One region of the Rhodoferax ferrireducens T118 genome, then DNA from elsewhere that is predicted to be linked to it. Evidence: predicted binding sites of a transcription regulator. Region 1 holds the regulator's gene; each other region holds the start of a gene.
The links. Region 1 encodes sigma-54, which starts transcription at its own class of promoters, with help from an activator protein. Its sites were predicted from a motif close to TGGCANGNAANCTGCTTT; they were not measured.
Positions count from the first base shown of each region.

Region 1 (3,098 bases):
ATTGTTTACAACAACAGCACCGACGTGTTCACCGTTGATGGCGGTGTGGCCCAAGGAGCGCCGAGCGCGACAGGCGGCCGCGTGCGTGCCATGCTGACGCCGAAACCCAATGCCGCCGCAGCGGCAGCGGCGGCAACGGCGCCCGCCAATGCAGCTTCAGCGCCAGCCGATGCGCTGCGCGCCACCACGACGCTGGGCGGGGATAAGAAGTGATGCCAGACAATCTTGTCCGCCCAGCCCAGTTGCGCAGCGATGGCGCCCAGTGCGAGAGTCGACTCGAAGTCAGCCACCTGCAGAAGTTCTACGGCAGTCGCCAGGTGGTCAAAGACGTGTCGCTGGTGGTCTGCAAGGGCGAGGTGGTCGGTTTGCTGGGGCCCAACGGCGCCGGCAAAACGACATCCTTCTACATGATTGTCGGCCTGGTGCATGCCAGCGCGGGTGACATCAAGATCGATGGTCAGTCGGTTGAGCGCATGCCGATTCACAAGCGTGCCCGGCTGGGCTTGAGCTACCTGCCGCAAGAGGCGTCCATTTTTCGCAAGCTCAACGCAGAAGACAATGTGCGGGCGGTTTTGGAGCTGCAGCATGACGAATCCGGCCAGCCGCTGAGCAAGGACGAAATTGAAAAACGACTGACCGCCTTGCTGCAGGACCTGCGCGTGGAGCACCTGCGGGAAACCCCGGCGCTGGCTCTGTCCGGTGGTGAACGCCGCCGGGTCGAGATTGCGCGCGCACTGGCCACGCAGCCGCGTTTCATTCTGCTCGACGAGCCGTTTGCCGGGATCGACCCGATTGCCGTGATCGAGATCCAGCGCATCATCAGCTTCCTGAAGAACCGCGGCATCGGGGTGCTGATCACCGACCACAACGTGCGCGAAACGCTGGGTATTTGCGACCACGCCTACATCATCAGCGATGGCAGCGTGCTGGCCCAGGGCACCCCGGCCGAGATCGTCAACGATGCTGAAGTGCGCCGGGTCTATCTCGGCGAGCACTTCAAGATGTAAACATGTTGACCCCATGAAACAAGGCCTTTCCCTTCGGGTTTCGCAGCATCTGGCGCTGACGCCACAGTTGCAGCAGTCGATCCGCTTGCTGCAACTCTCCACGCTGGAGCTCAGCGCGGAGGTGGACCAGATGCTCGATGACAACCCGTTTCTGGAGATGACGGCAGACGAGTCGCCGCGTGAGGAATTTGGTCTGGCGCAGGCTGACACACCGGTCCGGGGTGATGACCTCGACGCTGAACGTGCTACAAGTTCGGTAGCTGACTATCCAACAGAGACGAGGGCTACAGCCGAGAATGATTCAAATGATTCGCCGCTCTCGGCGGACGATGCGCAGAGTTGGGAGGGCGACGGCAGCGCCTCCTTGGCGCCCGATGACAGCGAGTGGGGCGGTGACGCCAAAGCCCGCAGCAACAACCTCAACGGCGATGACGACGCCGATGTGACCGAGCTGGCGCGCACCCAGGTGTCGCTGCAAAGCCACCTGCACGCGCAGGCGCTGGCCTTGCGCCTGAGTGCCGAGGATCGCGCCGCCTTGCAGTTCTTGATCGAGTCGCTTAATGACGATGGTTATCTGGAAGACACGCTGACCTCGCTCGCCGAGGGGCTCGCCGGCGGCGATGAGGCCCAGGTGGAGCAGCTGGTCCACCATTTCACGGTCGCCTTGGGGCTGCTGCAGAGCCTGGAGCCGGCGGGTGTGGGTGCGCGAGATCTGGCGGAATGCCTGAGTCTGCAACTGCGCGCCTTGCAGCAGCTGGAGCGGCTAGAGCCGGCCCGCGCCGCCACCGTGCAGGTGGCGCTGCGTATTTGTGCCCAACCCATGGAGTTGCTGGCCCGGCGTGACGTCAAGCGCCTGATGCTGCTGTGCGACGCGACGGATGCTGCCGTGCGCGAAGCCATTGCGCTGATCGCCCGTCTGGAGCCCAAGCCGGGGCGGCGCTTCGTGAATGTGGAGCGCAACATCGTGGTGCCCGATGTCCTGGTGATTCAAGTGGGCCAGGGTACGCAGGCCAAATTTCAGGTGCGCCTGAACACCGATGTGATGCCGCGCCTGCGCGTGCACGACATCTACGCCAATGCCATCAAACAGCACAAGGGCGGCGGCAACGATGCGTCCAGCTACGCCGCCCTGCAGCAGCGCCTGCAGGAGGCACGCTGGTTCATCAAGAACATCCAGCAGCGCTTTGACACCATCCTGCGCGTCAGCTCGGCCATCGTCGAGCGGCAAAAGAGTTTTTTCATGCATGGCGAACTCGCCATGCGCCCGCTGGTGCTGCGTGAGATTGCCGAAGAGCTCGGTCTGCACGAGTCCACCATCAGCCGCGTGACCACCGCCAAATACATGGCGACCCCGTTTGGCACCTTCGAGCTCAAGTATTTCTTTGGCTCCGGCCTGGGCACCGAGTCGGGTGGCAATGCGTCGAGCACGGCGGTGCGGGCCTTGATCAAACAATTTATCAGCGCCGAGAGCCCGGCCAAGCCGCTCAGTGACCACCAGTTGTCCGAGATGCTCAAAGAGCAGGGCATCGAATGCGCCCGCCGCACCGTGGCCAAATACCGCGAGGGGCTGCGCATCGCTCCCGCGAGCTTAAGGAAAGCCTTGTGAACCAACTGCAACTCTTCTTGCCCTGCGCCGCTGGCGTGGAAGACTACCTGGCCCCCGAGGTGCTGCGCATCACCGGCTTGCCGCCGGGCTGCGTGACCAAGCAGCGCGGCGGCGTGGCCGTGCGCACGTCCTTCGCGCACGCGATGCTGCTCAACCTCTACAGCCGGCTGGCGCAGCGTGTGCTGGTGCTGCTGTCGTTCACCGAGTACCGCAACGAACAGGATTTGTACCGCGCCGCCAGTGAGGTGGCCTGGGAGCGCTGGTTCACGCCGCGCGAAAGCATCAAGGTGGAAGTGACGGCGCAGCACAGCCCGCTGACCAGCCTCAACTTTGCCGCGCTCAAGATCAAGGACGCGGTGTGTGACCGTTTCCGCGTCACGGCGGGCGGCGTGCGCCCGGACGTCAACACCCAGTGGCCCGATGTGCGCATCTACACGCACCTGACCACCGACAGCTGCTCGCTCTACATCGACACCTCGGGCGAG
Region 1 is NC_007908.1:813,447-816,544, forward strand. It holds gene lptA (lipopolysaccharide transport periplasmic protein LptA) at 1-213, shown strand, start outside; gene lptB (LPS export ABC transporter ATP-binding protein) at 213-1,007, shown strand; gene RFER_RS03880 (RNA polymerase factor sigma-54) at 1,021-2,613, shown strand; gene RFER_RS03885 (THUMP domain-containing class I SAM-dependent RNA methyltransferase) at 2,610-3,098, shown strand, end outside.

Region 2 (3,098 bases), 2.0 Mb from region 1:
AGAGAGGTAACTGCACTCCACGCAATAAACCTGGTACCTGAGTTCCATGGCGCTTCTAAAAGCACGATCCTGGACGCGCAGGCCACGCTGATCCCAATGCGTGGTGCCAACAGATGGCTTCATCAAACGCGCCGCAATGTCAATGTCTCGTGTGGGGTGATCAAGTCTTCCAAATCGATGGTCTTTGGTCTCAAAACGATGTGTCTTCATGGCGTCGCGTGTCAGTAAAAGGATTTGATTCGCGGTGATCCTAAGCCTGATTGCTTAAAATATGGGCGGGGTTTACAGACTGTTTCGAGTAGCGCACTATTCCAACTGTTTTTTTAAATATGAAGTGACACACTGAGGCCGATTTCGTCACAGGTTCGTTACAGGTTCATTCGAATACGAGGGTCGTCTGCGCGCTTGGTAAAGTGAAAAAGTATTGGTTTTCTTTGACATGGGAGAGTTGACAAATGACAAACGCTTTTGATTACGAAACATCGGTCACCCGAAATAGCGGCTACATCTCGGCCGAGACGCAAGCAAAGATAAGAAAGACCAGACTACTGATCGCTGGCTGCGGAATTGGCAGCAGCCCCGCAGTTTGTGCAGCCCGCATGGGCTTCGAAAATTTTGTCTTGGTGGACGGCGATGTGGTCGACGCGCACAACCTGAATCGCCAGTTCTACGACTTTGCCGATATTGGCAAGCCCAAGGTCGCGGCGCTGAAAGACAAGATCCTGAGAATCAACCCAGAGGCCAAGGTAGAGGCCATTGAGGCCTATCTGGATGCAGACAACACGCAAGAGATTGTTGGCAAGGCAGATATCGTTTTTGATACGGTTGACTTCCTTGACTTGCCAGCGATCCTGCGCTTGCACGACAGTGCGAAGAAACACAAGGCACACATTTTTACAGCCTTGAGCGTGGGCTTTGGCGCATTGGTCTGGTATTTCCCGGCGGGTTCCAGCCTGACATTGACCGACATCCTGGCCCCGGACATCGCGGGGTCAAGCGCGGGTGGTACTGTCCCGAGCTACGCCGACGTTTTCGCATCGTTCATACAGCGCCTTGCGCCACATCTCGATGCCGAGGTCGTCGAGCAGGTCAGCAAGGTACTCACCATGATGAAGGATGGCAAGCCCTGCCCGGCCTCGCAAGTTGCCGTCGGCAGCTTTGCGATCGGCGCCATGGCCATGTCCATGATGCACGACTTGCTGGCGGGCAATCCCATACCCTCGGCCCCCAAATTGGTCCTCCACAGCTTCAGGAGTTATCAGACCCAGATAGTGGATGTATCGACCAGCCAGCCGGACTGAGACCGTCAAAGCGAATTTGGGGTCCTTAGCACGCTGTGTCTCTGTCGGATATTTTTACAACTGCCTGAACGGGTGATAAAGCGAAACGCCTTACCTGTCATCTAAGTGTTTGATTTTAAATAAAAAGCAAGAACTTATCGAAGCTCGGCACGGTATGTGCTTTATTGAATTTAACAGCGGCCGCTTTCTGGTACTGTTACTTTTAAGGAGTTCGAAGATGAAGATGCATATCAAAGCGCTGGCCGTCGCTGCAATGACTGCGGTGGCGTCGCTGGCAGCAACAGCCGCCCCGCTGGATACTTTGGCGGGCCCTTACAACTGGAAGCTTCAGGGCACGACCAGTGAGTACAGCCCGGTGGCCTACGGTACTACCCTCGCAGAATCAACGTGGGGCATCGGTCAAATCACCAACATAAACAAAACCAACGGTGATCCTGCTTGGACCAGTGGGCTGGGCGGTGATTACCTCTACTTCATGCTCTACGGCATCGCCGACCTCTCGGTCATCCCGGTAAGCTCAGGCTTTAATATCTTCAACGTAGGTTGTACCGGTGGTGTGGGTTGTGATGGAAAGATTCACGTGGACATCTATCGCATGTCATCACCAATTTCAAGCATTCTCCAGCAGGATCCTGATAATCGTCTCGGCTTCAATGGCTTCAATGGCCTGACCAACGCCGCGGGCGCCAGCCTGTATTTGGGACTTGAGTTGATGCCGGGCAAAGTGACCGTTGATGATCCTTCGACTCTTGTTGATGAAAGAACTGCGACGCTGTTCCAGAATGCAAACGCCAATACGCTTCCAACAACGGGTGCCGGTACGTTCTTTGCTGAAGCCACCAGCGGGTCCGGCATGGCCCAATGGAATAGCAATGGTTTTGCGCTACCTGGTGGTCTTTTTGCGGATTTCGACTCAAACTTCACACTGAAGCCCAACCTTGTGGCGGCTGGCGGTGCGTGCCCAAATGGTTCCCTGCCTGATCAGTGTTTCCTCGGACTGATCAACGACCCGGTTCAAAGCAACGCGATCCCTGAACCAGGCAGCTTGGCTTTGGTTGGCCTCGCATTGGCTGCATTTGGTGTGATCCGTCGCCGGGACAACAAGAAATAAGCTCCAAAGCTACCCCCCAAAAACTGCCTGGTTGAAGCCAGGCAGTTTTTTTTGTTTTTGGAGACTTTGGATTTGGAGTCTTTGGAAATAGCCGTCCCGGACAGTCGCGGAATCCGGATCAAACACCCGAGATCAGACGTCCATATTTTCCGGCTTTTGCATCCAGGCCATCAGCGCCGGATTTCTCTGCTCAAGATGAGCCTCCAGCTCATGCAGAGCGCCAAGGTAAGGTGCCACCACACCGTAATAGTCGCTCGGCGGTCCGATCTGCCGAAAGGCAAAATTCATCTGGTTCAAGGCGCGGGCCAAAAGACGCTCCATGGCCGCGTACCAGTAATGAACACCGTGGGCGAGGCTGAAGGCGTACATCTGACGGTACAGACTCAACAGAATCTGGGGCGAATGGTCGCGCAGTTCATGTACGACCCGCGCCGGGTCTTCGTCGACCGTGACCCCCTCCAGCACATCGCCACGCCGGCGCCGGTAGTCGCTGCGCACCATCAGCCGGCTAATCTCGGCCGCCTGCGAGGGCGGCGCCAGCGCGGCACCCTCCAGCAAATCGCTGCAATGACTTTGAAACGGAAAAGACTGTGTCAGGTCAGGCGGCACCAGACGCACATAGCCCACCAACTCACGGCGCAAATTGAAGGCGCAGAAATGCGCCGACGCGGCGTCGTATTCGTCTA
Region 2 is NC_007908.1:3,565,039-3,568,136, forward strand. It holds gene RFER_RS16285 (PEP-CTERM/exosortase system-associated acyltransferase) at 1-210, opposite strand, end outside; gene RFER_RS16290 (ThiF family adenylyltransferase) at 456-1,301, shown strand; gene RFER_RS16295 (PEP-CTERM sorting domain-containing protein) at 1,519-2,412, shown strand; gene RFER_RS16300 (PEP-CTERM/exosortase system-associated acyltransferase) at 2,545-3,098, opposite strand, start outside.
Region 2: the regulator sigma-54 is predicted to act here: its motif matches at 1,447-1,464, upstream of RFER_RS16295 (PEP-CTERM sorting domain-containing protein).

Region 3 (3,098 bases), 1.9 Mb from region 1:
ATTGAACCGTTTCGTATCAAAAGCGTCGAGCCCATCCGAATGACCACCCGACCCGAGCGTGAGCGACTGCTGGCAGCCGCCAAGCTCAATGTCTTCAAGCTGCGCGCCGAAGACGTGCTGATTGACTGGCTGACCGATTCCGGCACCGGCGCCATGTCCTCCAAACAATGGGGCGCCATCATGGAGGGCGACGAAAGCTACGCCGGGGCGCGCAGCTTCTACCGGTTAGAGGCCGTGATCCAGGGCATCACCGGCATGCAGCACTTTGTGCCGACGCACCAGGGGCGCGCGGCCGAAAAAGTGTTGTTCACCGCCGTCTGCAAAAAGGGCGATCTGGTGCCCAACAACAGCCACTTCGACACCACCCGCGCCAATCTGGAATACCTCGGTGTCGAGGCGGTCGATCTGGTCATCCCGGAAGGCTTGCAGCCCGCGCTGCTTTACCCGTTCAAGGGCAATATCGATCTGGCCCGGGTCGAGGCGCTGCTCAAAACCGAGGGCGATCGCATCCCGTTTGGCATGATCACCGTGACCAACAACACCGGTGGCGGCCAGCCGGTGTCCATGGCCAATATCCGCGCTTATGCCAAGCTGCTCAAAGCCTACGGCAAACCCTTGATCATGGACGTTTGCCGCTTCTCGGAAAACGCCATGTTCATCAAGATGCGCGAGCCGGGGTACGAAAACACCCCCATCAAGCAAATCGTGCAGGAGATGTTCAGTTACGCCGACGGGGCCACCATGAGTGCCAAAAAAGACGGCATGGTCAATATCGGCGGCTTCATCGTGCTGCGCAGCGAAGAGTGGATGGACGCCGTGCGCAATGTGCTGATCATGACCGAAGGTTTCCCCACTTACGGCGGGCTGGCCGGGCGTGATCTGGAAGCGCTGGCTGTGGGGCTGGAAGAAGGCATGCAGGAAGACTATCTGCGCTACCGCCTGCGCACGGCAGAGTACCTGGGCGAGCGGCTGGAAGCTTCGGGCGTGGGCTTTGTCAAACCCACCGGCGGCCACGCGGTTTACATCGATGCCAAAACGGTGCTGCCCAACATGCCCATTCAACATTACCCGGCCTGGGCGTTGTGCAATGCGCTGTATCTGGAGGGTGGCATTCGCGGGGTTGAAATCGGCTCTGTGATGTTCGGCAAGCGGCTGCTTGACGGCAGCGAGACCTACCACAGCATGGAACTGGTGCGGCTGGCGTTTCCGCGGCGCATGTACACGCAGAGCCACTTCGATTACGCCGCCGAGGTGATTGACGAGGTCAAGCAAAAAGCGGCCAGCATCCGGGGCGTGAAGATCACCAAGCAGCCCCAGTACCTGCGCCACTTCACTTGCGAATGTGACTGGGTTTGAGGTTCGCTGGTTACCTGGGCTGGTGCAAGGGCTTGTCTTTCCCATTCACTCAGACCACGCGTTGACAAAAAAGTAACAATCAGACCAGTGCACCAAGTTGGATTGGCGCAAACCTTGCTAAGCTAGAAGCAGGAGCGATCAAGTTTATGCAGAAATTCGACGAGATGTATACCCGGCTGCCCTACCAGTTTTATACGAAAGGGGCGCAGATTCGGGACCACTACAAGATTTATGACGAGTGGCTGGCGCGCCAACCCGGCGACATGATGGCCAAGCGGCGTGAAGAGGCTGAGATGATCTTCCGTCGCGTCGGCATCACCTTTGCCGTTTATGGCGAAAAAGACGAAGAGGGTGCCGGCACCGAGCGCCTGATTCCGTTTGACCTGATCCCTCGCATCATTGCCGCCCAGGACTGGGCTTTTCTGGAGCGTGGACTGGTACAGCGTGTCACCGCGCTCAATCGTTTTTTGCATGACGTCTACCATGAGCAGGAGATCGTCAAGGCCGGGGTGCTGCCACGTGAGCAGCTTGAGCACAACGCCCAGTTTCGCGCCGAGATGATGGGCGTGGATGTGCCCAACAACATCTATTCGCATATTTCGGGCATCGACATCGTGCGCGCGCCCGATGCCGCAGGCGAGGGTGTGTACTACGTGCTGGAAGACAACCTGCGTGTGCCCAGTGGCGTGAGCTACATGCTGGAAGACCGCAAGATGATGATGCGGCTGTTTCCTGCGTTGTTCAATGCGCACCGCGTGGCGCCGATTGCGCATTACCCCGATTTGCTGTTGGAAACCCTGCGTGACAGCAGCCCCGCCACCACGGCCGAGCCCACGGTGGTGGTGCTGACCCCGGGCATGCACAACAGCGCCTACTTTGAACACGCGTTTCTGGCGCAGCAAATGGGGGTGGAACTGGTCGAAGGGCAAGACCTGCTGGTGAAGGACAACTTTGTCTACATGCGCACCACGCGCGGCCCGCTGCGGGTGGATGTGATTTATCGACGGGTGGATGACGACTTTCTGGACCCCACGGTGTTCCGGTCCACCTCAACCCTGGGGTGCGCCGGCCTGCTGGACGTGTACCGCGCGGGCCACGTGACCATTTGTAATGCGGTGGGCACCGGCGTGGCCGATGACAAGTCGATCTACCCCTACGTGCCCAAGATGATCGAGTTCTATCTGGGTGAAAAACCGATTCTCAACAACGTGCCCACCTACATGTGCCGCAACAAGGACGATCTGGCCTATACGCTGGCTCACATGAAGGAGCTGGTGGTCAAAGAGGTACATGGGGCCGGTGGCTATGGCATGCTGGTCGGACCGGCCGCCACCAGCGCCGAGATCGAAGTTTTCCGAAAAGCGGTGCTGGCCAACCCAAGTGGCTACATTGCGCAGCCGACACTCAGCCTGTCGAGCTGCCCCACTTTTGTGGAGAGTGGCATTGCGCCGCGCCACGTCGATTTGCGCCCCTATGTTCTGAGCGGCAAGACGGTGCAGATGGTGCCCGGCGGCTTGACCCGCGTGGCGCTGAAAGAGGGCTCGCTGGTCGTCAATTCGTCACAAGGCGGCGGTACAAAAGATACCTGGGTTCTGGAGACGGACGAAACGCCCCGCACCGCCGCTTTGCCAACACCGTCCGGGGCGTCGACCGCCACGCAGACCCAGAATCAACCTCAAACCCGGTCGTCCTGAGCACAAGGAGAAATTTCATGTTGTCACGCACTGCCGATCACCTGTTCT
Region 3 is NC_007908.1:2,719,773-2,722,870, reverse strand. It holds gene RFER_RS12505 (tryptophanase) at 1-1,356, shown strand, start outside; gene RFER_RS12500 (circularly permuted type 2 ATP-grasp protein) at 1,503-3,050, shown strand; gene RFER_RS12495 (alpha-E domain-containing protein) at 3,068-3,098, shown strand, end outside.
Region 3: the regulator sigma-54 is predicted to act here: its motif matches at 1,460-1,477, upstream of RFER_RS12500 (circularly permuted type 2 ATP-grasp protein).

Region 4 (3,098 bases), 140 kb from region 1:
CTGGCCAGGGTGGCTGGTATTCTTTGGTCATGCTGGCATCGGCACCGGTATTTTCTGCCTCCTTTTTGATGACAAAGACACTTACCCGTTACGAAAAACCGGGTGTGATCGTGCTGTGGCAAGCCATATCAGTCACCATCTTGAGTCTGCCATTGGGTCTGATGAATTGGTCGTCTCCGACAGCATGGCAGTGGCTGGGATTTGTGACCGCAGGCGTATTGGGCTCACTCGGTCACTACTGTCTCACACGCGGGTTTCGCGTCGCCGACATCTCGGCCACACAGTCCTTGCGCTTTCTTGACTTGATCTGGGCGTCGTTGATGGGTTGGTTGGTGTTTTCCGATGTACCCAACCAGACCACATTACTGGGTGCCTTGGTCATTCTGGCGTCTACGGTGTGGATTGCTCGACGCGAACATCGGCGTTGATGATCAAATTTTTTGGGCAATGGCCGGACTTAATCTACTGGAGCCGGTGAGCATGATGGAGAGTTCACCTTCAAATCCAATGCCAGGTGCACAAGCAACCCCGGCCAAAACGCAGCTTGTGTCGTTGCCGTGTCGGCTACTGGCTAAACCGACGCCAAACGATGCCAGCAAGACCAAGCAGCAGCAACACCAAAGTGCCCGGCTCGGGAATCGTGCGCCCGTTGAGTGAGAACGCCGCGTTGAATGTGGGCGCCGGGTCACCGCCGACGATGTCCGTTCCGACCCGCAGCCAATCCGGCGCCAGGTTTTCATTCCGTATCCACGTCTGCAGGTCCGGACTGAAGGGCGTGCCGGTCGCCCCTATCGGCCTCGCCGCCGACAACCAGAGGAATTCGCCATCGGTGACCTGGACCTGCGGCACGAAATAGTAATGGTCCGCGGGCAAATCGAACGGGGTCGTGAACGTGACACTGAAAGTCACCTCCTGTCCATTGACCGGGCCTTCGCCGCCGTTCGTCTGATTGGGGGCCGGGTTTATACCGGTCATCACCGAATTCAGGGCGGTGAAGCTATTGCTTAGCACCGAGGTCGAGAAGGTCAGCCCGCCCAACACCGCATCGAAGTCGCGAAAGGTGACGTCCGAGGGCGAGTTGACCCGCGTCGGCACGTTACCCGACGGCGGTATTGCTGAGTCCTTGGGAAACACATGGTAAATCTCGACCCTGACGTCACCTACCGTCGGCGTCAGGCCGCCTGTGCTGGTGAGCAAGCCGGTGAACGTGGCGCTGTTGATTGTGGTCGAACTGGTGATGACGAAATCGTCCGCCGACTCGATTTCGCTCTTTCCTGCATCTGCAGGGCGCGACGCGGTGGCGATTTTCCCGTCCACGTTTCCGGTGTTGAAGATGAACGGCGTTGCAGCAACCTGAAAAGCCGTCAGGCAGCCAACCAGGCCCAGAAGAGCAGAAACAGTGCAGACGCGTGTTGCGAAACGCCAGTTCGAGTCCATGATCGGCTCCTTTCAGTGCGGTCTTGTCGGCTGAGTTTTCGAGGACTCTTGGCCAAAGCATCAAACGAGCCACCCAAAAAAATCTCATACAAATCAGAGGATTACAGAATTCCTGAGATCCAGGTGTAAAAACTCCCGACGAAGCATGGTCGTCGTGGACATCGAAAACAAGTCGATCAACATCGTGGGCAGGCGCGCAGCGCGTCCGTGAAGGCCGTCGAGCTTCTTTACAAATTGCCGAGACCAAGCCCAGCAGAATTTTCTTCTTCTCTCTTAACTCATTGATGCATATAAGAAAAGGAGTTCGCGCGGGAGTCTGGCCCGGTAATTGCTGAGCAATTTCCTCTGCCCGAATTTGTACAGATATTTGCGAGGATAGTCATGAAAAATCCGATGTCTTTTTGGGTGCGTTCAGTACGCGCGCTGGGCTTTTCTGCTGCCTTGAGTTGTATCTCCGTGGCCATGGCGGCCCCCGTGTACACCGTCACCAACCTTGTGACCGACGATCAGACCGCGCATCCAGCGCAGATCACCGACCCCGGGCTCACGAACGCCTGGGGGCTTTCCTATTCGCCCAGCAGTCCTTTTTGGGTTTCCTCTAATGGCGCCGGCACCGCGACCCTGTACTCGGTGAATCCATCGACCCAGCTCACGGCGAAAACCCCGTTAGTCGTTGCGATCCCGGGCGCCGGCAATGTCACGGGCCAGATTTTCAACGGCGGTACGGGGTTCAACGCGGACAGGTTTCTCTTCGTGAGTGAGGACGGTACTGTTTCGGGCTGGCGCGGCGCGCTTGGCACTACGGCCGAAATTCTCGTGCCCGCATCATCAGCGAACGTCTACAAGGGTGCGGCCTTTGGCACAGCCGCAGGCAACGACTACCTTTACGCCGCCAACTTCCGCAGTGGCGCCATTGATGTATTCAAGGGCAGCGCTGCAGCGCCGACCCTGCCGGGGAGTTTCGTCGACCCCAACCTTCCGGCCGGCTATGCGCCGTTCAACGTGCAGAACCTCGGCGGCACCCTGTTCGTGACCTATGCCCAACAGGACGCCAGTCAACAGGATGAGGTCGCAGGCGCAGGGCTTGGCTTGGTCAATCGCTTCGACCTCAACGGCAACCTGCTAGGCCGCGTTGCCAGCGCAGGCAGCTTGAATGCACCGTGGGGCCTTGCCATCGCGCCGGGCAGCTTCGGTTCTTTGGCAGGCGCATTGCTGGTGGGCAACTTCGGCGACGGCCGAATCAGCGCGTTCGATGCCTTGAGTACCGCGTACCTGGGGCAGCTTCTCGACGCCAGCAATCAGCCGATCACAATTGATGGACTGTGGGCCCTGGCACCAGGGAACGGTGTTGCTGGCGGAAGCACCCAGAGCTTGTACTTCACCGCTGGCCCCGACGGTGAAACTCACGGGCTGTTTGGGGTGTTGACCGCGGTTCCAGAACCAAGCACCTACGCGCTCATGCTGGCTGCACTTGCCGTCCTCGCGGGCGTTAAAGCTGGTCGGCGCAGGATCTGAATCTGCTCAAGCCCATCGAAGGATGCGGCGGCTCAGGGCAATCGGGGCAGCTTCGTTCAGAGGCGAATGTCGCGCCGCGAAACAGCGGCTGAAGGGATGCCCCCTTCCGATGATGCAGCTGGTTATCAGCATCCCGTCTCACGCAG
Region 4 is NC_007908.1:670,505-673,602, reverse strand. It holds gene RFER_RS03235 (DMT family transporter) at 1-428, shown strand, start outside; gene RFER_RS03230 (PEP-CTERM sorting domain-containing protein) at 565-1,437, opposite strand; gene RFER_RS03225 (TIGR03118 family protein) at 1,819-2,952, shown strand.
Region 4: the regulator sigma-54 is predicted to act here: its motif matches at 1,492-1,509, upstream of RFER_RS03230 (PEP-CTERM sorting domain-containing protein).